Regions from separate parts of the Rossellomorea oryzaecorticis genome, predicted to be linked through region 1. Evidence: riboswitches for the same ligand, from Rfam matches in the RefSeq annotation. Region 1 holds a riboswitch; each other region holds the start of a gene.
What was found. A riboswitch is a leader RNA that binds a small molecule or an ion and turns the genes downstream of it on or off. The one in region 1 is predicted to bind cobalamin.

Region 1 (7,857 bases):
TCCCCCCTCATAAAGGAATCAGTCTCCTGGCTGTGGAAAGGGATGCAGAGGGTTTTTCCAGGGGGCGGAAGCTTGAGAAAGTCGGACTTCACTGTCAGGATACTGCTGAACTTATTTTTGAAGACTGCATAGTGCCAAAACAAAATCTTATCGGTGAAGAGGGGAAAGGGTTCCACTATCTTATGAAGAAGCTGCAGCAGGAACGACTTGTGGTAGCTATTGCTGCCCAAGTTTCGTCTGAGCATATGTTTGCCCTTACCTTGGATTATATAAAAAGCCGGCAGGCATTTGGCAATTCAATCAGTCAATTTCAGCATATCCAATTCAAAATGGCGGATATGGCTGCCGATATCGAGATGGGAAGAGCTTTTCTGGACGGGCTGATTGCAGAACATATGAGAGGGATTGACGTGAACGCTAAAGTTTCCATGGCAAAATTGAAACTTACTGAAATGTCCAGAAGGATTGCAGCAGAATGCATGCAGCTCCACGGTGGATATGGATATATGGAAGAGTATGAAATTGCAAGAAGATACAGGGATGTTCCGGTTGCCAGTATTTATGCAGGAACAAATGAAATTATGAAGGTGATCATTGCGAAGAATTTAGGCCTTTAAAGGAGGATGTTTATGAGGGAAGCAGTTATTGTTGAGGGAATCAGGTCGGCTGTCGGAAGGAGAAACGGTGCATTAAAGAACATGAGACCGGATGATCTGGCAGGTGAAATCCTTAAAGGGTTAATGAAAAAATCCGGCATTGATCCTAAATATGTGGATGATGTCATTCTCGGTTGTGTCACCCAATCAGGAGAGCAGGCTGGTGACATTGCAAGAGTTGCAGCCTTGATAGCCGGGTTTCCTATCGAGGTGCCCGGCACAACCATCGACCGTCAATGCGGGTCAGGACAGCAATCTGTACATTTTGCTGCACAAGCTATCCTCTCCGGGGATATGGATATCGTCATTGCAGGCGGTGTGGAAAATATGTCGAAAGTGCCCATCGCATCCAACTATGGAAAAGCGGGTTTCAGTGAAAAATTAAAACAACAGCATGAAATCATTCACCAGGGACTATCTGCAGAACGAATAGCAGAAAAATACGCGTTCAGTCGAAAAGAACTCGACCGGTTTGCATACGAAAGTCATCAAAAAGCAATTAACGCCCAAAGTGAAAATCGTTTTAAAGATGAAATCATGCCGATTGAGGTGCAATCCGAGAAAGGAGATACGTTCTTTTTCCATAAAGATGAAGGGCCGAGGCAGGAGACTACAATTGATATCCTTTCAACATTGAAGCCCGCCTTCAAGGAAGACGGGATCATCCATGCTGGCAACTCGAGCCAAATAAGCGACGGAGCGGCAGCACTCCTGCTTATGAGTAAAGAAAAAGCAGATGAACTTGGCGTGAAAGCCAGATTCAAAGTCCACACCCGTGTCGTTACGGGTTCTGATCCCACTTTAATGTTGACCGGCCCCATACCGGCTACTAAGAAAGCTTTGGATAAATCAGGATTAACGTTAAGCGATATTGATGTATTTGAAGTGAATGAAGCATTCGCACCTGTTGCCCTTGCATGGTTGAAAGAGTTGAACGCCGACCCATCGAAGCTGAACCCGAATGGCGGTGCGATCGCCCTGGGTCATCCACTTGGTGCAAGTGGTGCACGCATCATGATTACGCTGATGCATGAGCTCGAAAGGACAGGTGGGCGCTTCGGCCTGCAGACAATGTGCGAAGGGCATGGAATGGCCAATGCCACGATTATTGAACGACTTGACTAATAGATAAGTATAAAATCCCAATTTTAAGAAAAGTGGACCGAATTGAGGTTCGCTTTTTTATTTAGCTGAACGGTCCATTCTTCTCTGAATGGGAAATTATACACATGGAAAGAATGAGACTATGAATAAAAAAATCAACGTAATGAAAAGTTTTTTTATGAAATTTTAGCATGAAAATTTATTTCGTATTATAATAGTTACGGTGAAAAAAGTTTTTTTAGCAAGGAAAGGAAGGATAATATGGCTAAACAACAAATTGGTGTTGTTGGTGTCGGAGTTATGGGGAAAAGCCTTGCTCTGAATTTTGAAAGCAGAGGATACTCAGTCGCCATTTATGATGTTACCGAGGAAAAAGTAAATGAAATCCTCGAAGAACATAGCGATAAACAATTGACAGGTACAAGCAGTGTAGAAGCTTTTACAGAGTCCCTGGAAAAGCCGAGAAAGATCGTAATGATGGTTCCGGCAGGTGAGATAACGGATAAAGCAATCGATTCCCTGCTGCCCCATCTGGATAAAGGAGATATTCTGATGGATGGCGGGAATACGTACTTTGAAGATACGATCCGCCGCAATAAAGCCCTTGATGAAAAAGGGATCAATTTCATCGGAGCGGGAGTTTCAGGCGGAGAGGAAGGAGCGCTTTACGGCCCTGCTATTATGCCAAGCGGACAGAAAGAGGCATATGACCTCTTTGAACCTTTCCTTACCGCCATTTCAGCAAAGTTAAATGGTGAAGCCTGCAGTACATATATCGGGCCGGATGGATCCGGACATTATGTAAAAATGGTTCATAACGGCATAGAATACAGCGATATGCAGCTTATTTGTGAAGCGTATTACTTAATGAAAAATGTTCTTGGCCTGGATGCACAAGAACTGCATGAGATCTTTAAAGAGTGGAATGAAGGAGAACTGGACAGCTACTTGATTGAGATAACGGCTGATATCTTCACCAAAATCGATGAAGAAACGGGTAAACCGCTGGTTGAGGTCATCCTTGACACCGCTGGCCAAAAGGGAACAGGTAAATGGACCAGTATTTCTGCACTGGACCTTGGCGTGCCTCTTTCAATCATTACGGAATCCGTATTCGCCCGCTTTATTTCAGCCATGAAAGAAGAACGGGTGAAGGCAAGCAAGATACTTAAAGGGCCGGAAAACAGCAAATTCAACGGTAACAAGGAAGAATTCATCGAGAAAATCCGAAAAGCCCTTTACCTAAGTAAGATTTGTTCGTATGCCCAAGGCTTTGCACAATTACAGTCAGCATCCAAGGAGTATAATTGGAACCTTAAGCCGGGGGAGATTGCCATGATCTTCAGAGGGGGATGTATCATCCGTGCAGGTTTCCTGCAGGAAATAAAGAAGGCTTATGACCGTGAGCCCGAATTAACAAACCTGCTGCTGGATCCTTATTTCAAGGAGATTGTGGAAAATTACCAGGAAGATGCGCGTGAAGTAGCAGCAACTGCCATTAAATTGGGGATTCCCGTCCCGGGACTCGCCAGTGCGATTGCTTATTTTGACAGCTATCGTGCGGAATCGCTTCCAGCTAATCTGCTGCAGGCTCAGCGAGATTACTTCGGGGCTCATACCTATCAGAGGGTTGATAAGGAAGGCACATTCCATACGGATTGGTTAAAAAAATAGTCCCATGACCATAAAAGCCGCGGTACAATCATGGTTGTACCGCGGCTTCTTTATGTTTATAGAAAAATCCCTGAAATTGTAAAATGGATATTTCCGTCCGTTTACTCTTCGCTTGAAGAATCATCTTTTGTATGGTGTTTCTTTTTTTCTTCCCGCTGTTCTTTCTTTAAGTCTTCAAGCGGGATCGGGTCTACATTTTGTTCACTTTCATGCTGGTCGAGAATGCCTTCTTCGTCTTTGTTCACTTGTTCGGGATGATCATTTGATCTCTTGTTCATGGTTTCATCTCCTTTGTTTTTTAAATCCGCTGTTGATTTCCGTGCAAGACTTCGCTTTCCGCGGGCGGCCGGTGAGCATCCCTTGACAATTGGGGTAACTGTCTAGCTGCAGGGCTTAGAGGCACTTGTCATAAGTCAAACCGGCCAAGAAGGCAAAGAACGCCTTCCAGGCCGATTCGCCTTATGCCACAAACCTCTATTCAAAGCCCTTCCGCTTTTCGGATAGGATTCTTCGTCTTGCACTCCAATCAACAGCTGGAAATACTTTAATAATAAGCTTGAACGGTGTCGTATAATGGTATGATAAACTTTACCCAACTGAATGAAGAAAAAACGTGATAAATAAAAAAGAACAAACCCGCTTTTGGGTTTGTTCTGATAGGATATTATATTTTAACGTCAACTTTGGCGTTTTTCTTCAGGTCTTCTACGTGTTGAACGAGTTTTTCCTGTTTCTTTTGCTGTTCGAGCTGCTGTTTGATTTGCGGCTTGACTTCCTCAAATTTTGGTGCTTTTTGATCTTTGCCTTGCTGGCTAGCGAACTGATCATAGAATTTCTTCATTTCATCTTCAGTCACTTCATCGACTTTTATTTCTTTTTCCACGTAGTTGGTGTATTTGATGTTTTCAGCAACCTGGGTTCTTAATTCTTTCATTGAGAAGCCAGCTTCTTTCATTGCCTTTTCAAATTCTTTTTCGTCCTTGTACTGCTTTTTAACCTGATCAAGCTGTTTGTCTATTTCTTCTTCACTTGCTTTGTACCCTTTCTTGTCAGCTTGCTGCATGAGAAGGGTTTGACCTACAAGACTGTCGATTGTTTGTTTCTTGATTTGTTTGGAAGCTTCTTTAGTGGTTGGGTCTTGTCCCATTTGCTGTAATTGCATTTGAGAGGAAGTAAGAATGTTATTGTAATCCTCACCCTTGAGTTCCTCGTCATTCACGACGGCAACGACCTTGTCTTTGTCCACTTTTTGTTTATCCATTTTCTTTTGCATTTCTTCCATTTGTTTGGCTTGCTCTTGTTGATCCTTGCTTTTTTCTTCGGTTTTTGGTTTATCCTCAGACTGCTTCGCTTTATCTCCATTCCCACAGGCAGCCAAAGCAATCGCCATAATTGTTATCAATAAAGCACTCATTAACTTCTTCATATTATTTTTCTCCTTTCAAAAGAGGGGATTTAAAAAAATCACTTAATGCGCATTTTATATGATTACTTAGTAAAAATAAACCTTTTTGTCTGATTTAATCACTTTGTAACAACCATGAAATACAAGATTTTGTTAGTTTTAACTGGCGCTTAAAGCTTTATTCAGCCGGTCATGAAAAAAAGAGGCTGCTTACGATGGGAGATCCCGTGTAAGCAGCCCGTCAAATATTGGGGACCAAAGAATACTGTCAAACAACCTTCTAATAGGATTATAGGATTTATAAGCAAGTTGCTCAAACGACAAATACTGATGTAATCTGGCTTTACCATACATATTAGCTCTCAATTCTGGGGTGTTCGTGCATTTTTAAAGAAAAAGATAATTATAAGCATATTTGATTTATACCTCATCTAAATTGAAAAAGAGTTCCGATTCCTTCTTGAAAAATCTATTCAATTAAATTATGATGATTAAGAACACAATACTTTGTGTTTTGATTAATTAAAATAACTATATATTGATTAATTCAATGAAATCTGTAAATACGGTGTCTATGAAGACTTAATAGGGAATCTGGTGTAAATCCAGAACTGTCCCCGCAACTGTAAGTGATGACGAACTAAGGAATGTCCACTATCTATATAAGATGGGAAGGCCTTATAGTAGGATGAAGCACGAGTCAGGAGACCTGCCGTATTTATCACGTACGATCTTCTTCGGGAATTGGGAGGATATGCGAGGATAGAATAATAGAGTTTATACATATGTCTGTTATTTCATATCATCGCTATATTCAGGGCCCGTCCAATAGAGGACGGGCCTTTTTATTTTCTCTTACGAAGGCGTATTGTACGGATGGATTAATCAGATACGGGAGGAAAGATTAACATGACTATGATCCAAACAGCAAAAACAACAACAGCCGAGAAACTCTGCCGCAAGCTGCAAGAAGAGTTCCCGCAGCTGGATTTGACAGATTTTCACGAGAAAATAAATGGACTTCTCCAGGTGAAAATGGGACTCTCGGATGATCAACTCTATCATCAATCAATCTTGTCGGCTGTTGAAAGGATATCTGATGAAGCACCGGACTGGACGTATGCGGCTGCTTATCTTTATTTAGAAAAACTCTATCTTGCCAGCAGCCGGTCAAGAGGGCTGGATCCCGCAAAACCTTATCGTTCGTTTTTTGACTTGATTCAAGAGCTTATCGATCAAAAACTATACGACCCCCGCCTGCTGGAGGCGTACAGCCGGGATGAGATCAAGCAGCTGGAGTCATTATTGGATCCCTCGAAAGACAAGCTGTTTACCTATATCGGCATTGTTACCCTTGCAGAGCGTTACTTGACGAAATCTCATGACGGAAGGGTTTACGAACTTCCCCAAGAGAGATTTATGATTATTGCCATGACCCTTTTGATGGATGAGGCTAAAGGAAAGCGGTTTTCACTGATAAAAGAGGCGTATTGGGCACTTTCCAATCTGTATATGACCGTCGCCACACCTACTTTGGCAAATGCGGGTAAAAGTTACGGTCAGCTTTCCAGCTGTTTCATTGATACGGTGGAGGATGATTTGAGAAGTATCTTTGACAGTAACACGGATGTGTCGACTCTCAGTAAAAATGGAGGGGGTCTTGGCATCTACTTAGGGAAAGTCCGCAGCAGGGGCAGTGATATCAAAGGATTTAAAGGTGTGAGCTCGGGAGTCATTCCCTGGATGAAGCAGCTTAACAATACTGCCGTTTCAGTCGATCAGCTCGGTCAGCGCCAGGGAGCGATTGCCGTCTATCTCGATGTGTGGCACAAGGACATTCATTCTTTCCTCGACGTTCGGTTGAACAATGGAGATGAGCGGCAGCGTACACATGATTTGTTTACCGGCGTCTGCCTGCCGGATCTATTTATGGAAGCTGTGGAAAACCGTGACGAATGGCATCTCTTCGACCCCCATGAGGTAAGGAGTGTCATGGGGTTCAGTCTGGAAGACTACTATGATGAAAGAAAAGGGGAAGGGTCTTTCAGGGAGAAGTACATGGAATGTGTGGAGCATTCGGGACTGTCTAAAAGAACAGTTCCTGCAATTGACATTTTTAAGCGGATCATGATTTCCCAGCTGGAAACAGGCACACCTTTCATGTTCTACCGTGATTCCGTTAACCGCCAGAATGCCAATAACCATAAAGGGATGATATACTGCAGCAATCTCTGTACCGAGATCACCCAGAATATGAGCCCTTCTTATATAGAGGAAGAAAGGGTAGAAGACGGAAGGATCATTACATATAAACATCCCGGTGATTATGTTGTATGTAATCTTGCATCCCTTTCACTGGCTAAAGTTGTCAGGGACAATGTGCTGGCAAGAACCATCAAGACAGCCGTAAGGCTCCTTGATAATGTCATCGACCTTAATGAAATCCCGGTGCTGCAAGCACAGTTGACTAACAAGCGTTACAGAGGGATAGGCCTTGGGACGTTTGGCTGGCATCATTTATTAGCCATAAAGGGAATTCGCTGGGAAAGCGATGAAGCAGCGTCTTACTGTGATTCCCTCTATGAAGAGATTGCTTATCACACGATTGAGGCAAGCATCGACCTTGCCAAGGAAAAAGGCGCATATCCTTACTTCCCGGGTTCAGAGTGGGAGAATGGCCTTTATTTTGATAAAAGGGGCTATTGTGATACTCATTGGGACTCATTAAGGAAGAAAGCAGCTGCAACCGGAGTGCGCAACGGGTACCTTATGGCAGTGGCGCCTAACTCGTCCACTTCACTGATCGCCGGATCCACCGCGAGTATAGATCCTTTATTCAGACAGCTCTATTCTGAAGAGAAAAAGGATTATAAAATCCCGGTGACAGCACCGGACCTTTCAGCCGAAACGAAATGGTATTACAAAACGGCTTATTATATTGATCAGCATTGGAGTATAAAACAAAACAGCAAAAGACAGAGGCATATCGACCAGAGTATCTCATTCAATCTCTATGTA
Region 2 (7,857 bases), on a different contig from region 1:
GATGTCCCCTGGTGGGTCGATGCGATCAGGATGCTGTCCGTCGGTGTTCCCGTGGCAAGGGTGCCTGTTCGGTGGTCAACGACATTCTGCTCCTGCATCGCTTTTACTTTCGCTTCGGTGGAAATGACCAGCGCCTCGATAAAGGCTTCATCCGAAAGCCTGCCGTTTACGAAAACCCATGTATTGATCGTACCCGGCCTCAGCTCTTGGGGATACTCATGTACTGCAGTCACATCCACTGCATTTCCGACGCCTGCTGTCACGACGACAAAGATCGAATGTCCTTCCATCAAATACGAGTCATATGCCACATCTTCGAGATTCACCGCCGTCATCATTCCCACTGTAAAAGATGGATCGAGATCGTTTCCCACTAGAAAATTCATCATATCTTCTCTGTAATCGGTGCAATCATAATGTGGTGACACGTATCTGTTCACCACATTTTTATACCATCCAAATCCGGATCCGGTCACGCCTGAAGACATACACTTCATATGGACTGGCGACCGATAGGTGATCATTTCAGGTGTAACATGCAAGAAAGCCTCCCCCGGCTGAGCTGCTTCCGCTGCCGGATTGTCTTCGGGAAGGATGACAATCTGCGGTTTGGCCACCTGTGGATGGGCTTGCTTATGTACTTCTGTAGCGTATACTTCCCTTATATGTTCTTCCTTTAATACTTCTTCCGGATGATCGACTATTTTCGTTTCACCCTTATTCAGCATGATGAGGCGGTCGCAATAAAGGCTTGCCAGGTTCAAATCATGGAAAATCGAGATTACGGTCAATCCCTGGTCTTTTGTTTGTTTTTTCAATAATTCCAGCAAATTCTTTTGATAGGAAAGATCCAAATGATTGGTCGGTTCATCGAGCAGGATGACTTTTGGTTCCTGTGCAAGCGCCTGTGCGAGATACACCCTTTGCTTCTCCCCTCCGGAAAGCTCGTCCAGCCTCCGGTCCTGAAGGGCTTCGACCCCGGTTTGCCTCAATGCCTGCTGAACGATTTCTTCATCTTGGGGGGAAACCGACTTAAATAACCCATTTTGATGAGGATAACGACCCAGCATGACCGTCTCCTTCACCCTGTAGGAAAAGGAGTGCGAGGTAATCTGGGGAAGCACGGCTACAAGTTTCGCCAGCTCCTTGGATGAATAATGATTCAACGGTTTCCCGTTCAATCGAATGGTCCCTGCAGTATGAGGAAGGATGCCCGACAAAGCCTTCAAAAGAGTCGTTTTCCCGCTGCCATTCGGCCCAAGGATACCGAAAAACTCACCTGTGCCTACATGAAAATCAATGTTTTCCACAACGGATGCATCCTCATACCCAACGGAAATCTGATGGACTTCAAGCATGTTATCCCCCCTTCTTCTTGATCAGAATATAAGCAAAAATCGGTGCCCCGATCAAAGCAGTGATCACTCCGATCGGCAATTCGGATGGACTGATAATCATTCGGGACACGAGATCGGCCACCACGAGGAATGCCCCGCCAATAATGATGGAGAGCGGCAGCACATGCGAATGATCGTATCCAATGATCCTCCTGATAAAGTGAGGGATCACCAGTCCGACAAATCCGATCGTCCCTGAAACGGCAACGGCCGCACCTGTCAATGTGCTTCCCGCAATCAGAATCAAGTATTTTCTCTTCTGAACGGAAATCCCTATATGACGGGCCTGTTCTTCACCGAAGCTCATCCCGTTCAATTCTTTTGCATTGAACATCAAAATCAACGTTCCCAGAATAAAAAATGGCAGGACAATAAAAATATAATCCCAGCCTCTCATTGATACACTGCCGAGCAGCCAACCGATGATCTGCCTCAGCTCTTCCCCTGATAAAGCGATCATGAGGGAAATGACAGAGCCGAGAAATGAGCTGAAGATGATTCCTGTCAGTATGATCGTTTCCACCTTCATCGTTCGGTCGACCTTCCTTGCGAACCCCAATACGAGGAATACAGTGAACAATGATCCTATGATACTGAGTACAGGCAGCGTGAATAAACCGAGAAACGGTAGGCTTATATTAAAAAAGAGGGTGACGACCGCTCCCACCGATGCACCTGAGGACATTCCAAGGGTATACGGATCAGCGAGTGGATTCCGCAGCAGCCCTTGAAAGGAGGCCCCGGCAATAGCCAGCGAGCCTCCCACAAGTAAAGCTAGCAGTACACGCGGTAAACGAATGGAAAATACAATATTTGAATGCATGGGATCGACACCCCCAAGAGGGACACCCGGCAGCCATTCGGCACTGATGATCTTGATGATATCTATGATCGGAACCTTTAAAGTCCCGATTGATATCCCCGCTAAAAGCGCCAGGATGAGGATGGCCAGCGCAATCAGATAAACAACCCATATATTATTCTTTGAAAATCTCCGGATAAACAGACTTGGCAATTTCCTCTACTCCTTCAACCAATCTCGGGCCGGTACGCGTAACGAGGTCCGTGTTGACATCATAAACCTGTTCGTTTTTCACTGCATTTACATCCTGCCAACCGTCACGGCTCACTACTTGTTCATGATCACCGTACGTCGTGATGATGACATCAGGATTTGCGGAAATGACTTCTTCCTGGTTCACTGCTATCCAGCCTTCCTGATCTTTCATGGCATTTTCCGCATTGATTAGTTCAAGCATTTCATTGATGAATGTATTATTCCCGGTAGAATAAATATCCGGTGCCGGCGCCACCTCTACATATACCTTCTTCTTCTCTTTGATTTCCCCGGCCTTTGATTTTAATTCATCAAGGTCTTTCTTCATGGAAGCAACCAGCTTATCTGCATCGCCTTTCGTTCTTGTCAATTTCCCGATGTTCTCAATGATGGTATATACTTCGTTGATTTTCTGTGTATCACGTACCACATAGACAGTGATCCCGGCGTCACGCAGTTGATCCAGTCCTTCTTTTGCGCTTACCGCCGTGGATTCATGCGCAAGCACCAGATCGGGATCCAGGCTGATGATTTTCTCCACATTGAATTCAATTCCGCCGATCTTCTCCTTCTCGGCCGCTTCCTCAGGGTAGTTATCAAAATCGGTCACCCCGACCACTTCTTCACCCAGTCCGAGTTCGAATAGTATTTCCGTATTACTCGGGATTAACGTAACAATTTTCTCCGGTCTTGATTCAAGCGTAATTTCAGCCCCTAAGGCGTCTTTTACCGAAACCGATTCTTCGGCAGCTTTCTCTTCGGTACCCTGTCCGCTGTTTTGATTACCAGGCTCGCTCCCGCAGGCAGCCGTAAATAACACAGACAGCATTAACATTAATAATAGACTGATTCTTTTCATTGTTCTCTCCTACTTTCTGTCATAATAAAAACCGCTTTCACTCTTTCCAAATAAAAAAACATCCCCGGCCGGTATGGGGATGCTGTGTAAAATGCATATAAAAAACAGGTTGAATCCAAGTATGCACGTTACACCTTCCTATCCGCGTAGTACCAGTGTCATTAAGATGTCAGGCAGGTCTCCTGGCTCATGGTCATTGCTTGCTGCACCTTCCCGTATTTTCATACAGTGGTTCCTGCAGTTTGCTCCCATTCACAGTGGCGGGACCGCGTTGGAATTGCACCAACTTCCCTTTTAAGAAGCAATGGAATATGATTCTATTCCGCTTCACCCAAACATTCAACTATGTAATTTTCCGTTCAAATGAATTATACAGGAGCATCCCCGTCCGGTAAATATCTTTTTGCTTCACAGATGCATCTTTTTGATTGTCAAACCCTCATGCGAAGTGATAAAATTTGTTCAATCTTAACTTTCTTTACCACATTACAGCAGCAAAAAGCTGCGGGAGGTTCTTGGAATGACGAAAGAAATTCAACATGCCACGTTTGCCGGAGGATGTTTCTGGTGCATGGTTAAACCATTTGATGAATTACCCGGCATTATAGAAGTCGAATCTGGTTATTCAGGCGGCCATGTCGATAACCCTTCTTATGAAGACGTAAAAAAAGGGGATTCTGGACATTATGAAGTAGTCCAGATCACATTTGACCCTTCCTTATTTTCTTATCAGGAATTATTGGACCTTTATTGGCCGCAGATCGATCCGACAGACGATGGAGGACAGTTCCATGATCGCGGGAATCAGTATCGCACGGCTGTCTTTTATCACAATGATAAACAAAAAGAAGAAGCCCAGGCTTCCAAACAGAAAATGGCCGAAAGCGGAAAATACCAAAAGCCAATCGTCACAAAGATTCTTCCGGCCGCACCTTTTTATCGTGCCGAAGAATATCATCAAAAATTTTACAAGAAAAATCCTGATGAATATAAAAAGGACCGTGAAGTATCAGGCAGGGATGAATTCATCGACCGCCACTGGCAGCAATAATCCCGGATGACAAAATCCCCTTTCTCAAATACTAAGAAGGAAAGGGGTTTTGCATGATGAAAAAAAATCAATCGGACAAGGAACAGGTAGTAGGTTTTGAAGGTCCCGGCAAAGCTGTCAATTACTTCGATCCTTACCCGGATGAAGACAAAGTGAATGACAAAAATGCTGAACATGGCGAGGAAAGAAAACAAAATGAATGATGATGTTTAGCCCGCGATGAATAGAATGATACCTTTTGTATAACTTAAGAATAAGGAACCGGGGAAATCCTCCACCAAGAAAAGCCATCAATCGCCAGATTTTCTCGGTTCTGCAACTATCTTTTCGTACTTGTTGTGCACCCCGTGGATATGGACGGTCTCCTTCAATGAAAATCTTCTCTGATAATATTGATTCAGTCCTTTATTGCTGTGCAGACAATCAAACCTTATCTTTTCATATCCATTTTCCTGACAGTAAGATTCAGCCCAATCTAAACAGATGTCACCCAATCCTTTCCCTCTCCACTCACGATCCACCACTAAGCGATGTAAATACATACACACGTCTTCATCTGCATCAGATCCCCACAACTCACAATCCCATTCATTCGGCGAATTTTCCAACGTCAAAGTTCCCACTGCCCTATTTTCTATAAGTAGTAAATAAGTTGAGCCCTTCTTAATCGAATCAGAGATTTCTTTAAGATTCCCTTCCATATCCGTCAAATAATAATCCCACTGCTGAAGACCTTGGGTTTTCAGCCATTTTGAGGCATCTTTAAGTAAGTATAAAACAGTATCAAGATCATCAAGTCCAGCCTTTTCTAATGTATAATCAAATGCATTTTCCATTAAATCCCTCCTCCACTCCATTCTAACATATAGATACTGGAGGAACGCATGCGTTAATTGCATATAAAAAAAGAAGGGCGGAACCAATCTCCGCTCTTCTTCAGTCTTTATTTTATTTTTTCAAGTACGTCCAGCCTTCTTCTTGATAAACCTTGTTTTCCTTCATCAGCTTTCCAATCGCCCGTTTAAAGGAAGCTTTGCTCATATTGAAGCGTTCCTTGATTTCATCCGGCTGGCTTTTGTCCCAGAACGGAATGGCGCCATTGCGCTGCTCAAGGTAAGAGAGGATCACTTCGGCATCATCTTGCATCTTTTCCTGTTTTAATGGAAGGAAAGAGGCATTCAGGTTTCCGTCATCCTTCACGTCGATGACTCTTCCCTCAACAAGCTCCCCGAGTCTCGGCTCTTGCTTCCGTTCATTTTCATGGACAAAACAGCGATATCCCTGCTCGGACAAAAAGAATGTACCCACTTTCAACAGTCGGTATACCCTCCCCTGTACTTTTGCATTCAGCATTTCCCTTGAAGCTCTTCTCGATACTTGTTCAATAATATTCTCTGTGGCAAGCTTCCCGTACAGACGGTCCTGCTTGTCGCGGTTCAATGACAAGAAAAGTTGATCGCCGGGTTCAGGCCACAGGGAAAGAAACTTTGGAAGGTCGTCTGCGGATACCAGAATATCCTTAGGCAGTCCGATATTAACGAACACTCCCAAGTCTTCCCGTTTATCCACTACTTCCGCCCATCCGTATGCTCCCACCTGTACTTTCGGGATGCGCATGGTCGACGTCAGTCTGACATCCTTGTCGTGATAAAGGAATACTTTGACAGTATCCCCTTCTTGAATTTCATCTGTGATTTCTGAATGATGGAGCAGCACGCGGTCCTCCTCATCATTGGTTAAAAAGAAGCCGTATGGGACTTCCTGGTCGACATATAGTTCTTCAACCGTTCCGGGTTTCAGCGAAGACATTATTCAGATTCCTCCCATTCATTTTGTAATAGCAACAATCCGCTCATTACACGTGTATTGAATTAATATATCTTTTTTTCTTCTATGTGTATAGTGTCTATTCTTCGCAAAAAGTAAAAAGTATATTTCGAAAATACCAACATTTACAGATCAATGATTCAACTTCCGGACCATCTCATCCGTCGGCAGCAGGAATGTCAGCATTCCGAGGAGCGGCAGGAAACTGCACAAAATCATAACGAACCTTATCGAATAAAGATCCGCTAATCCCCCGAAGAGAACAGCCCCTACTGCACCCATCCCGAATGCAAAGCCGACCGTGAGCCCTGAAACCATTCCGATCTTTTTAGGCAGCAGCTCCTGAGCATACACCACGATGACGCTGAAGCTTGAGGAAATAATGAATCCTATGCAGAAAATAACGGGAAAAACGACCTCAAGCGGCAGATACGGAAGCGCCAGTGTCAACGGTGCTGCGCCAAGCATCGAAAAGAAAATGATATTCCGTTTGCCGAATCTGTCAGCTAACGGGCCTCCAAGGAACGTACCGAGTACACCGGCAAACATGAAAGCGAAAATATAGGCCTGCGCCTTCTTGATGGATAACCCGTAATCTTCTATTAAATAAAATTGATAATAATTGGACAGACCTGCACCATACCAGGAACGGGCAAACACAAGGAATACGACCAGCACCATCGCCCATTTGATCTTGTTGTGAAGTGGCGACGGCTTGGAAGGAGTAACTTTCTTCGAGCGAATTTGAATGGATTCAGTCTCCTTTACCCGTTCAGAATACCATTTAGATACCCTTAATAAAACGAGAATCCCGAAAATCGCTGCAATCGAGAACCACAGTGCCCCTTTTTGTCCGAAAGGAACGAAGATAAAGGCTGTAATGATGGGTGCGAGTGACTGTCCCGTATTCCCGCCGACCTGATAAATCGATTGAGCAAGCCCTCTCCTCTGGCCGGCAGCCATATAGGCCACCCTCGAACCTTCAGGATGAAAGATCGCGGAACCAAAGCCGATGAACAACACAGAAAGGATGATCCACAAGAAATGCCCGGATAAAGCAAAGCCGACAAGCCCAATCAAACTGGAAAACATGCCTAATGGCAGTAAATAGGGTCTTGATTTCTTATCAGCATAATAACCAAATACAGGCTGCAGCAGTGAGGACGTCATATTCAAAGAGAACGCAATCCATCCGATTTGCGTATAGCTTAACTGAAGGGACTTCTCTATGATCGGGAACATGGCCGGTACGACCGACTGCAAGGTATCATTGATAAAATGCCCCGAACTGATGGCAAATAAAATTCCGTATATCGTAGCATTTTGTTTATGTACTGATTTCAAGGCTGCCTGAGCCAAAGAATCTCCCCCTTTAATTATTTCGGTATGCTAAATAGTATACCGAATCGTTCAGACACTGACCACCTGAAAAATGACTAAAAAAGCCGCCGAGTCTCGACTCGACGGCTTTTTAGTCATTTTTACTGGCGGTCAGGGAATACTCTGCGGAATGTAGTGCTTAATTCTTCCCCAAGCCCTTTAATCGGTTTTCCATTTTGAAACTTATCGCCATATCCCTTCATTCGATCAACAAAATCAGGATTGGCTGATACGTAGACATTATCCAGTCCGGCATCTGCCTTTCTTACTTTTCCGGCAATCTTGT
Region 3 (7,857 bases), on a different contig from region 1:
TGAACGGATCGGGTTCTTATTTTCTACTATTTTATTTTTGGGTGCTTTGTTATTTACGGTCAACGGTAAAAAATATGTTGTTAATGTGATAGTGGCTGTCAGCTTTTCTTTTCTATCATGGTATGCATTCAGCATTTTATTAGGAGTCAGTCTTCCATAGGAGGTGCACTAGATGGATTTTAGCAATTTTATGCAGGGGTTAACAACTGCGTTGGAACCAATAAATATTATGTGGGTTGTCATCGGAGGATTCCTGGGAACGATCGTCGGGATGCTCCCCGGCCTGGGACCGGCAACAGCCGTAGCCGTATTGATCCCGATTACATTTGGCATGGAGCCCGTCAGTGCAATCATCCTGATGGCTGCCATCTATTACGGGGCGATGTACGGGGGATCAAGGAGTTCGATTCTATTAAATACGCCGGGTGACGGTTCTGCGATTGCCGCAACTTTCGACGGTTATCCAATGGCTCAGAAGGGTCAGGCAGGACAGGCCATGGCCATATCGGCAGTCGCCTCTTTCATCGGGGGAATGATGGCCGTCATCGGGTTTATCTTCCTTGCCGAGCCGCTTGCAAGCTTTGCATTGAAATTCGGCCCGGCTGAATACTTTTTATTAATGCTGCTGACTCTTTCGGCGATTGTTGCCCTGTCAGTAGGAAAAATGGTGAAGGGGTTCATTGCCATGTTTCTTGGGCTGATGCTAAGTACGGTGGGCATTGATACGCAAAGCGGAGTCTATCGCTTCACTTTCGGGAGTTCACATTTAAGTGAAGGGATCGATTTTCTAATCGTGATCATCGGCGTATATGCAGTAGGGGAAGTCCTTTACAATTATTTGACGATCGATCAGGAGAAAAGAGAGAAAAAGAAAGTCGGGAAGATCTGGTTTACGAAAAAGCAGTGGAAACGTTCACTGTGGCCGATTCTCAGAAGCGGTCCGCTTGGATTTGTAATCGGTGTCCTTCCGGGAGCCGGGGGATCGATCGCATCGATGATCAGTTACTCGACAGAGAAGCAAATCTCCAAAAAACCTGAAGAATTCGGGAAAGGTGCAGTAGAAGGGCTTGCAGCTCCTGAATCTGCCAATAATGCGGCTTCTGTCGGTGCGATGATCCCGTTATTGACGATGGGGATACCGGGCTCGGGCACCACCGCTGTCATGCTCGGAGCACTTGTCATGCTGGGTATGAAGCCGGGACCTCTTTTGTTTGAAAATGATCCCAATACGGTTTGGACACTGATCAATAGTATGTTCATCGGGAATATAGCACTTGTGATTATTAATATTTTACTTGTCGGGCTGTTAGTGAAGATTTTGGATACACCTGCAAAAGTGTTGTATCCGGTCATTGTGATCCTTGCTTTTATCGGAACCTACACGCTCAGTTACAGTGCAGTGGATTTCTTCCTGCTGTTAGTTTTCGGAGTATTCGGTTTATTCCTGAAGGTCATGGATTTTCCGATTGCACCGCTTGTACTGGCATTGATTGTCGGGGCGGATATGGAACAGAATTTCAGGATGGCCGTGCTTTCGTCAAATGGAAGCCTCGGTATCTTCTTTGAAACGCCGATTGCCATCGGATTAGCTGTACTGACGCTGTTATCACTGTTTTATCCATTGCTGATCAAAGCGCTCAAAAAGAAAGGGAAGAATCCTATCGACCCTATCTCAAAAGACATGTAATGAAGAGGAGGAAAATTGATGCCTAAGGTTAAATCGTATGATGTAGTTGTTGTCGGAGCGGGGAACGCGGCCTTGTGTGCGGCCATTTCAGCCCGCGAAGAAGGGGCGGAGGTACTGGTCCTCGAAAAAGGTCCTGAACATAAGAGAGGCGGAAATTCATTTTTCACCGATGGGGCGATCAGAGTGGCCTATCATGATTTCGCCGATATCCGAAAGGTTGTAACGGATCTCTCTGATGAAGAGGCAGATTCGATCGTCATGCCCGATTACAATGAGGAAGATTATTATGATGATATCATGCGCGTAACAGAGGGAAAGAGCCAGCCGGAGCTTGCCAGACAACTGGTGGACCGATCGTTTGAAACGCTCGTTTGGATGAAGGGGCATGGAGTGAAATTTGAACTCAATTATGATAATCAATCATATGAAAAGGATGGCAAGCGTCATTTCTGGGGCGGTCTTCCTGTCAAGACGGAAAACAAAGGAATCGGTTTGATGAAGCAGCTTTTTTCACGTGCAGGTGAACTGGGGATCGATATTTGGTATGAGGCTGCTGCAGTGGAACTTGTAAAAGAAGGCGGAAAGATAAGCGGTGTGGTAGTACAGAAAGACGATGAACGACTTAGAGTAGATTCCTCCGGGGTCATTCTTGCATGCGGGAGTTTTGAAGCGAATAAAAAAATGCGGAGTGAACATATCGGAGAAGAATGGGAAGCGGCAATCGTCCGTGGAACCGAATATAACACCGGCGACGGAATAACAATGGCGGTTGCTGCCGGGGCAGAGACATTCGGGGAATATTCCGGATGCCATTCAATCGGAACGGATTATCAAGCACCGAAAGTCGGTGATTTCAACAAGCCAGGTGACATCTTCAAGAAACATTCCTATCCTCTCAGCATCATGTTGAATAAAGATGGAAAACGATTTGTAGATGAAGGGGCGGACTTCCGGAATTATACGTACGCCAAATACGGAAGGGAAATCCTGAAACAACCGGATCACGTCGCCTATCAGATTTACGACTCCCAAGTCCGGCCGCTGCTGAGGAAGGAATATGATCTTGAGGAAGCGACTTGTTATAAGGGTGAAACCCTGGAGGAGCTTGTTAATCAGCTTTCCGTCGATAAGGAGCAATTCCTGAAGACGATTGAGGAGTATAATGGAGCCGTTCAAGACGGGGAATACAATCCTACGGAGAAAGACGGCAAAAAAACAACGGGGCTTACTCCTGATAAGACGAACTGGGCGTTGAAGGTCGAGAAGGGTCCATTCTATGCTTTCCCGGTTACGTGCGGGATTACATTTTCTTTCGGCGGGCTGCGTGTCAATCCATCAGGAGAAGTGTTAAAGACGGATGATGAACCATTATCCGGCCTGTTCGCTGCAGGAGAAATGGTCGGCGGGATTTTTTATCACAATTACCCTGGGGGATCCGGGTTGATGTCTGGGGCAGTTTATGGAAAAGCAGCCGGCTCTTCGGCTGCCCGGTATGCCCTCGGTAATAAGCGGGATTCTACGATCATTCACTGATACCGATTGATAAAAGGAAAAAGTCACCCCATTGCCGGTGGCTTTTTCCTTTGAATGAAAGATGGGAGTAATCGTCATGAAAAAACAACTGTTACTGGTTATCACTTTCCTATTATATATTTTATTTTTTCTCCCTTTTTTTGATTGGGATGAAACATGGAAGGCTATCGCTGCACTCATCATCATTCAAATCCTCTGGATCGGCAAAGTCTTTCCGCTTGCGTTCAGCTCGCTGCTGCTCATACTGCTGATTTCGTTTCATTTTTTCAGTTATGAACAGACTTTGAGTTATTTCAGCTCGGGTATCGTTTGGCTCTTGTTTTCCACATTCATTATCTCAGCTGCATTCATCAAAACGGGTCTGGCAAGCAGGGTATCGCTCTTTATGTTAAAGATGTCGGGAGGATCGGGCAAAGCATTGATCTTCATCTCGTTTTTGCTCATGATCGTCCTGTCTGTACTGATACCGTCGAATGTAGGGAAAGGCAGCCTGTTATCATCTGTACTGGACAGCCTGCTGAAAAGTCTGCGCAAATTAGGGGATGTCCATTATCTGGGCAAGTCACTGTTTATCGGGGTAGCGTATCTAGCTGCCATTTCAGGGGCATTTGTTGCGACAGGGGCAAGTTCCACAATCTACGCTTTCGGGATCCTGAGCGATGTTTCGAGCGATTTGAATTATATAAAATGGTTCCTGACTTTTGGAATACCGGTGCTGCTTTTTATCGTGATACTGTGGGGGATATTCTTACTAATTTTTCCACCTGAGAAGATTGACCGAAAGCTGTTATTAGCATTGATCGAAGAAAGAATCAGTGAGCTTGGGCCCGTGAGCATCAACGAAAAAAAGATCATGTGTATAATCGGTGGAACCTTGATCCTGTGGATTGCACAGCCTCTGCATGGTTATTCCATTCCTCAGATCGGCCTGCTGGGCGCATGTATAACCTTGATCCCTTTTGCAGGAGTATGGAAATGGGAAGAAGCAAGGAAATCGATTGATTGGGATCTGATGCTCTTTTTCGCCTCTACTTTAATGGTATCCGGGATGCTGATCCATACAGGCACGATTGAATGGATGGCAGAAGGTTTGGACTCACTGCTGACAGGCCGCCAATCCTGGGTGATCATTCTCTTTCTCATTTTATGCACCAGTATCATTCGTATCGTCTTTGTCAATATCCTGGGGTTTTTGACCATCATGCTCCCCCTCAGCATTACGATTGGACATACAATCCCGGATTTATCACCCATGCAAATTGCCATGCCCGTGTTTCTGGCATGCGTCCCGGGCTTCTTTCTTGTCACCCAGTCCCCGGTCCATCTGATCAGCTACTCTTACGGTTATTTTACTGACAAGGATTTAATGCGGGCAGGATTTTGGTCATCCGCCGCCTGGATAGCCGTCATTATCTGCTCGGTGTTCTTTTACTGGTAAGAGAATTTCTTTTTTGCAAGGGAGGGGGAGGGAATGCCTGGTCTAATGAAAATCAGAACGATCATTAGAAGTGTTTTTATTTTGAATTCATGTACGGTTTTTTAATATTTTGATGAAACTAAAGGGGATTTCTGTGTGGAAATGTGAAAAGAGGGCTGTAAAGGATGGATAGGGGAGAGTTATCTATTGATTGAGTTGGTGAAGTGATACGGTGTGGGGTGTTTATAATCCGTTTTCAGGATTTATGATCCATTCTGAAAATATATGATCCGTTTTCCGGAAATATGATCCATTTCAGAAATATATGATCCATTTTCACATTTTATGAGCTAATAAGAATCATTCTAAAATATCTGTCCATGTTCATCATCACCACCTAAAAAGATACCGCAGGTTAACCAAATGCGGCTCACGGCTAACCTGCGGAAAACAAACTCCTAATAACCCTAAATGGATATTTTATTTTGTTTTAATTACCCCAGCCCTCTTACTTATTTAATCAACGCCCGATTCTTCCGATGTTCCTTTCTCAGAACAGCGGTGGTGAACAATCTTATTTCCTCTTCCGTTTCCGGGATCACTTTCGGCACCGGCTTCGGATTCCCGTCTTCATCCACCGCGACCATGGTGAGGAATGACTCTGTCGTCAAGGTTTTGATACCGGTCAATAGATTCGCAGAGAAGACTTTTACATATACCTCCATCGAAGTCCTTCCGGTGGAAGTCACAATCGCCTCGAGGCTGAGTGCGTCCCCGACAGTTGCGGATGACAGGAAATCGACCGAATCGATCGAAGCCGTGACCACGGCCGAGCTCGAATGCTTCATGGCTGACAGCGCAGCGATTTCATCGATAAATGCCAATACCTTTCCGCCGAAGATGGTCTGCATATGGTTCGTATCAGGCGGCAATACCAATTTTGTCTGGATCGTACGTGAATGATCAACTGGATAAGCTTGTTCCATCATTTTCAACTCCCTGTCCGTTTTGAATTAAAAAATGCATCTCCCATTATAAGAAGATGCAGCTATTCCAATCGGACGATCATGATCCAATGAGATCTTGTATGTCGTTCCATCTGGCGCAACACCCTCCTATCTCCCGTAGGAACTATGTGTTCTTCCCGATTGGCAGGTCTCCTGGCTCAGCTTCGCCGATTTCTTATCCCTTCCCGCTTCGAAAAGAAACAGTGGGCCTATATAAAAAATCTCAGCTTTACAGTGGCGGGACCGCGCTGGATTTCCACCAGCTTCCCTTTTAAGAAGAGAATGGACTCTCATCCCCTTCACCAACGGGCAATAATGAAATTGTGAACGCTATTATTCTATCATATTCGACATACCGGAATCTCTGATTCTGTCGATAAATTGAAGGAATTTAATAAATTCCCATTTTTATGAAACCTTCAGGGCAGCTGCCCCGTAGATAGTCATATAACCTATTAAAACGCGGTATCTTCCGCAGAAAAATAAACAGGGGGTAGGTAAGAATGGGTTCATTGACTGTCATTGGTATTATGATGTTCCTTATTCCGGTATTGATCGTAGCGGCCATTGTGGGGATCGGGTATTATTTCTGGATGCGATTCCGCTACCGCACGGCCAAGTCAAACCAGGCATTGATCATCACAGGACCGAAACTCGGGGATCCTGAAAAAGAAACAAATATTTTCACCGATCAGGAAGGGCGTTCTATGAAGATCATCAGGGGTGGAGGATATCGTCTGAGACGGTTCCAGACAAGTACGCCTGTCAATCTGACATCTTTCCAATTGAAATTGTCGACTCCGCGTGTGTACACGAACGGCGGGGTGCCGATCGTGGCGGATGCGGTCGCGATGGTCAAAGTGGCAGATACGTTGAACGGGATTGCCAACTATGCGGAGCAGTTCCTTGGCAAAAATCAAAAAGAGATCGAAGATGAAATCATTGAGGTATTAGGAAGTAATCTTCGTGCCATTTTATCAAAAATGACCGTTGAGGATATCAACAGCAACCGGGAGAAGTTTAACGCCGACGTCTCGGAGATCGCGCAGAAACAGCTGGATCTTATGGGCTTCAAAATTACTTCCCTCGGTTTGACGGATATCCGTGATGCTGATGAAGAAAATGGATACTTGAAGAACCTGGGACGCCCTCGTATTGCGGAGGTCCGCAAGCAGGCTGAGATTGCCGAGGCCAATACTGAGCGAGAAACACGTATTCACCGTGCCCAGACGGATCAGGAAGCGAAGGAAGAAGAGTATAAGCGACAAATCTCCATTGCTGAATCCAAGAAGGAAAAAGACATCAAGGATGCGGCATTCAAAGAAGAAACAGAACGTGCCCGCGCGAAATCAGAACAATCCTATGAGCTGGAAAAAGCAAAGCTTTCCAAAGAGGTAAAAGAAGAAGAATTGACGCTTCAGTTCCTTGAGCGCGAGCGAGCGGTCAAACTTGAAGCGGAAGAATCTAAAGTCCGCCAGACTAAAGCGGACGCCGAATATTATGAAACGACCCGTAAAGCGGAAGCTGAAGCCCGCAAAGCGGAAATCGACGGGGAAGCGAAAGCGAAGATCCGCCGTGAAGAAGGATCTGCCGAAGCAGATGTCATCAGACAGCGCGGTAAAGCAGAAGCAGAATCACGTAAACTGCTTGCTGAAGCAATGGAAAAACACGGTGACGTCATCATAACGGAAAAACTGATCGAAATGCTGCCAGTCTTTGCAGAGAAGATTGCACAGCCGTTGAACAACATCGATTCTGTTAAAATCATTGATTCCGGAAACGGGCAGGGTGTCCCGTCATTCGGCAGGAGCATCACGAAAACGATGCTCGATATGCAAGAACCTTTGAAAGAAATGACCGGGATCGATGTGGGTCAATTACTCCGTTCGTATGCGGACAGAAAACCTGAAAAACCATACCAACCCGTCATTTCCCAAACAGGGGAAAAAGAAAGTGCGGCAGCACAGAACACGGATGAAGAAGACAGGGAAGAAGTGCAAAATCAGGAAAAAGAATCACAGGAAGTGAAGTAAGAAAATGGGAGGCTGGGACAAAAGTGTTTTAGTCTAAGTAAAACCCGAACTAATTTGCACAAGATGACGCAAATTAGTTCGGGTTTTTAATTTGTTCAAAGTTGTATTTAGAGGTTAGCCCTTTCTAGCGGTTGATTGGAGTGCAAGACGAAGACTCCTGCGGGAAGAGTAGCTTATGTG

Region 2: another riboswitch for cobalamin. It lies ahead of ACKA06_RS17100 (ABC transporter substrate-binding protein); the one in region 1 lies ahead of ACKA06_RS21405 (ribonucleoside-diphosphate reductase subunit alpha).
Region 3: another riboswitch for cobalamin. It lies ahead of ACKA06_RS16575 (acyl-CoA thioesterase); the one in region 1 lies ahead of ACKA06_RS21405 (ribonucleoside-diphosphate reductase subunit alpha).

The regions. Positions count from the first base shown of each region.
Region 1 covers NZ_JBJOSA010000037.1:1,538-9,394, forward strand. The annotation lists gene ACKA06_RS21380 (acyl-CoA dehydrogenase family protein) at 1-617, shown strand, start outside; gene ACKA06_RS21385 (thiolase family protein) at 630-1,781, shown strand; gene gndA (NADP-dependent phosphogluconate dehydrogenase) at 2,022-3,434, shown strand; gene ACKA06_RS21395 (hypothetical protein) at 3,536-3,712, opposite strand; gene ACKA06_RS21400 (SurA N-terminal domain-containing protein) at 4,099-4,860, opposite strand; cobalamin riboswitch at 5,389-5,570, shown strand; gene ACKA06_RS21405 (ribonucleoside-diphosphate reductase subunit alpha) at 5,755-7,857, shown strand, end outside.
Region 2 covers NZ_JBJOSA010000018.1:28,882-36,738, forward strand. The annotation lists gene ACKA06_RS17090 (heme ABC transporter ATP-binding protein) at 1-1,358, opposite strand, end outside; gene ACKA06_RS17095 (FecCD family ABC transporter permease) at 1,360-2,412, opposite strand; gene ACKA06_RS17100 (ABC transporter substrate-binding protein) at 2,375-3,313, opposite strand; cobalamin riboswitch at 3,469-3,663, opposite strand; gene msrA (peptide-methionine (S)-S-oxide reductase MsrA) at 3,834-4,364, shown strand; gene ACKA06_RS17110 (hypothetical protein) at 4,421-4,567, shown strand; gene ACKA06_RS17115 (GNAT family N-acetyltransferase) at 4,655-5,200, opposite strand; gene ACKA06_RS17120 (CvfB family protein) at 5,313-6,173, opposite strand; gene ACKA06_RS17125 (MFS transporter) at 6,324-7,535, opposite strand; gene ACKA06_RS17130 (YhcN/YlaJ family sporulation lipoprotein) at 7,673-7,857, opposite strand, start outside.
Region 3 covers NZ_JBJOSA010000017.1:4,044-11,900, forward strand. The annotation lists gene ACKA06_RS16555 (tripartite tricarboxylate transporter TctB family protein) at 1-160, shown strand, start outside; gene ACKA06_RS16560 (tripartite tricarboxylate transporter permease) at 173-1,687, shown strand; gene tcuA (FAD-dependent tricarballylate dehydrogenase TcuA) at 1,706-3,220, shown strand; gene ACKA06_RS16570 (SLC13 family permease) at 3,297-4,658, shown strand; gene ACKA06_RS16575 (acyl-CoA thioesterase) at 5,150-5,623, opposite strand; cobalamin riboswitch at 5,771-5,966, opposite strand; gene ACKA06_RS16580 (flotillin family protein) at 6,148-7,677, shown strand.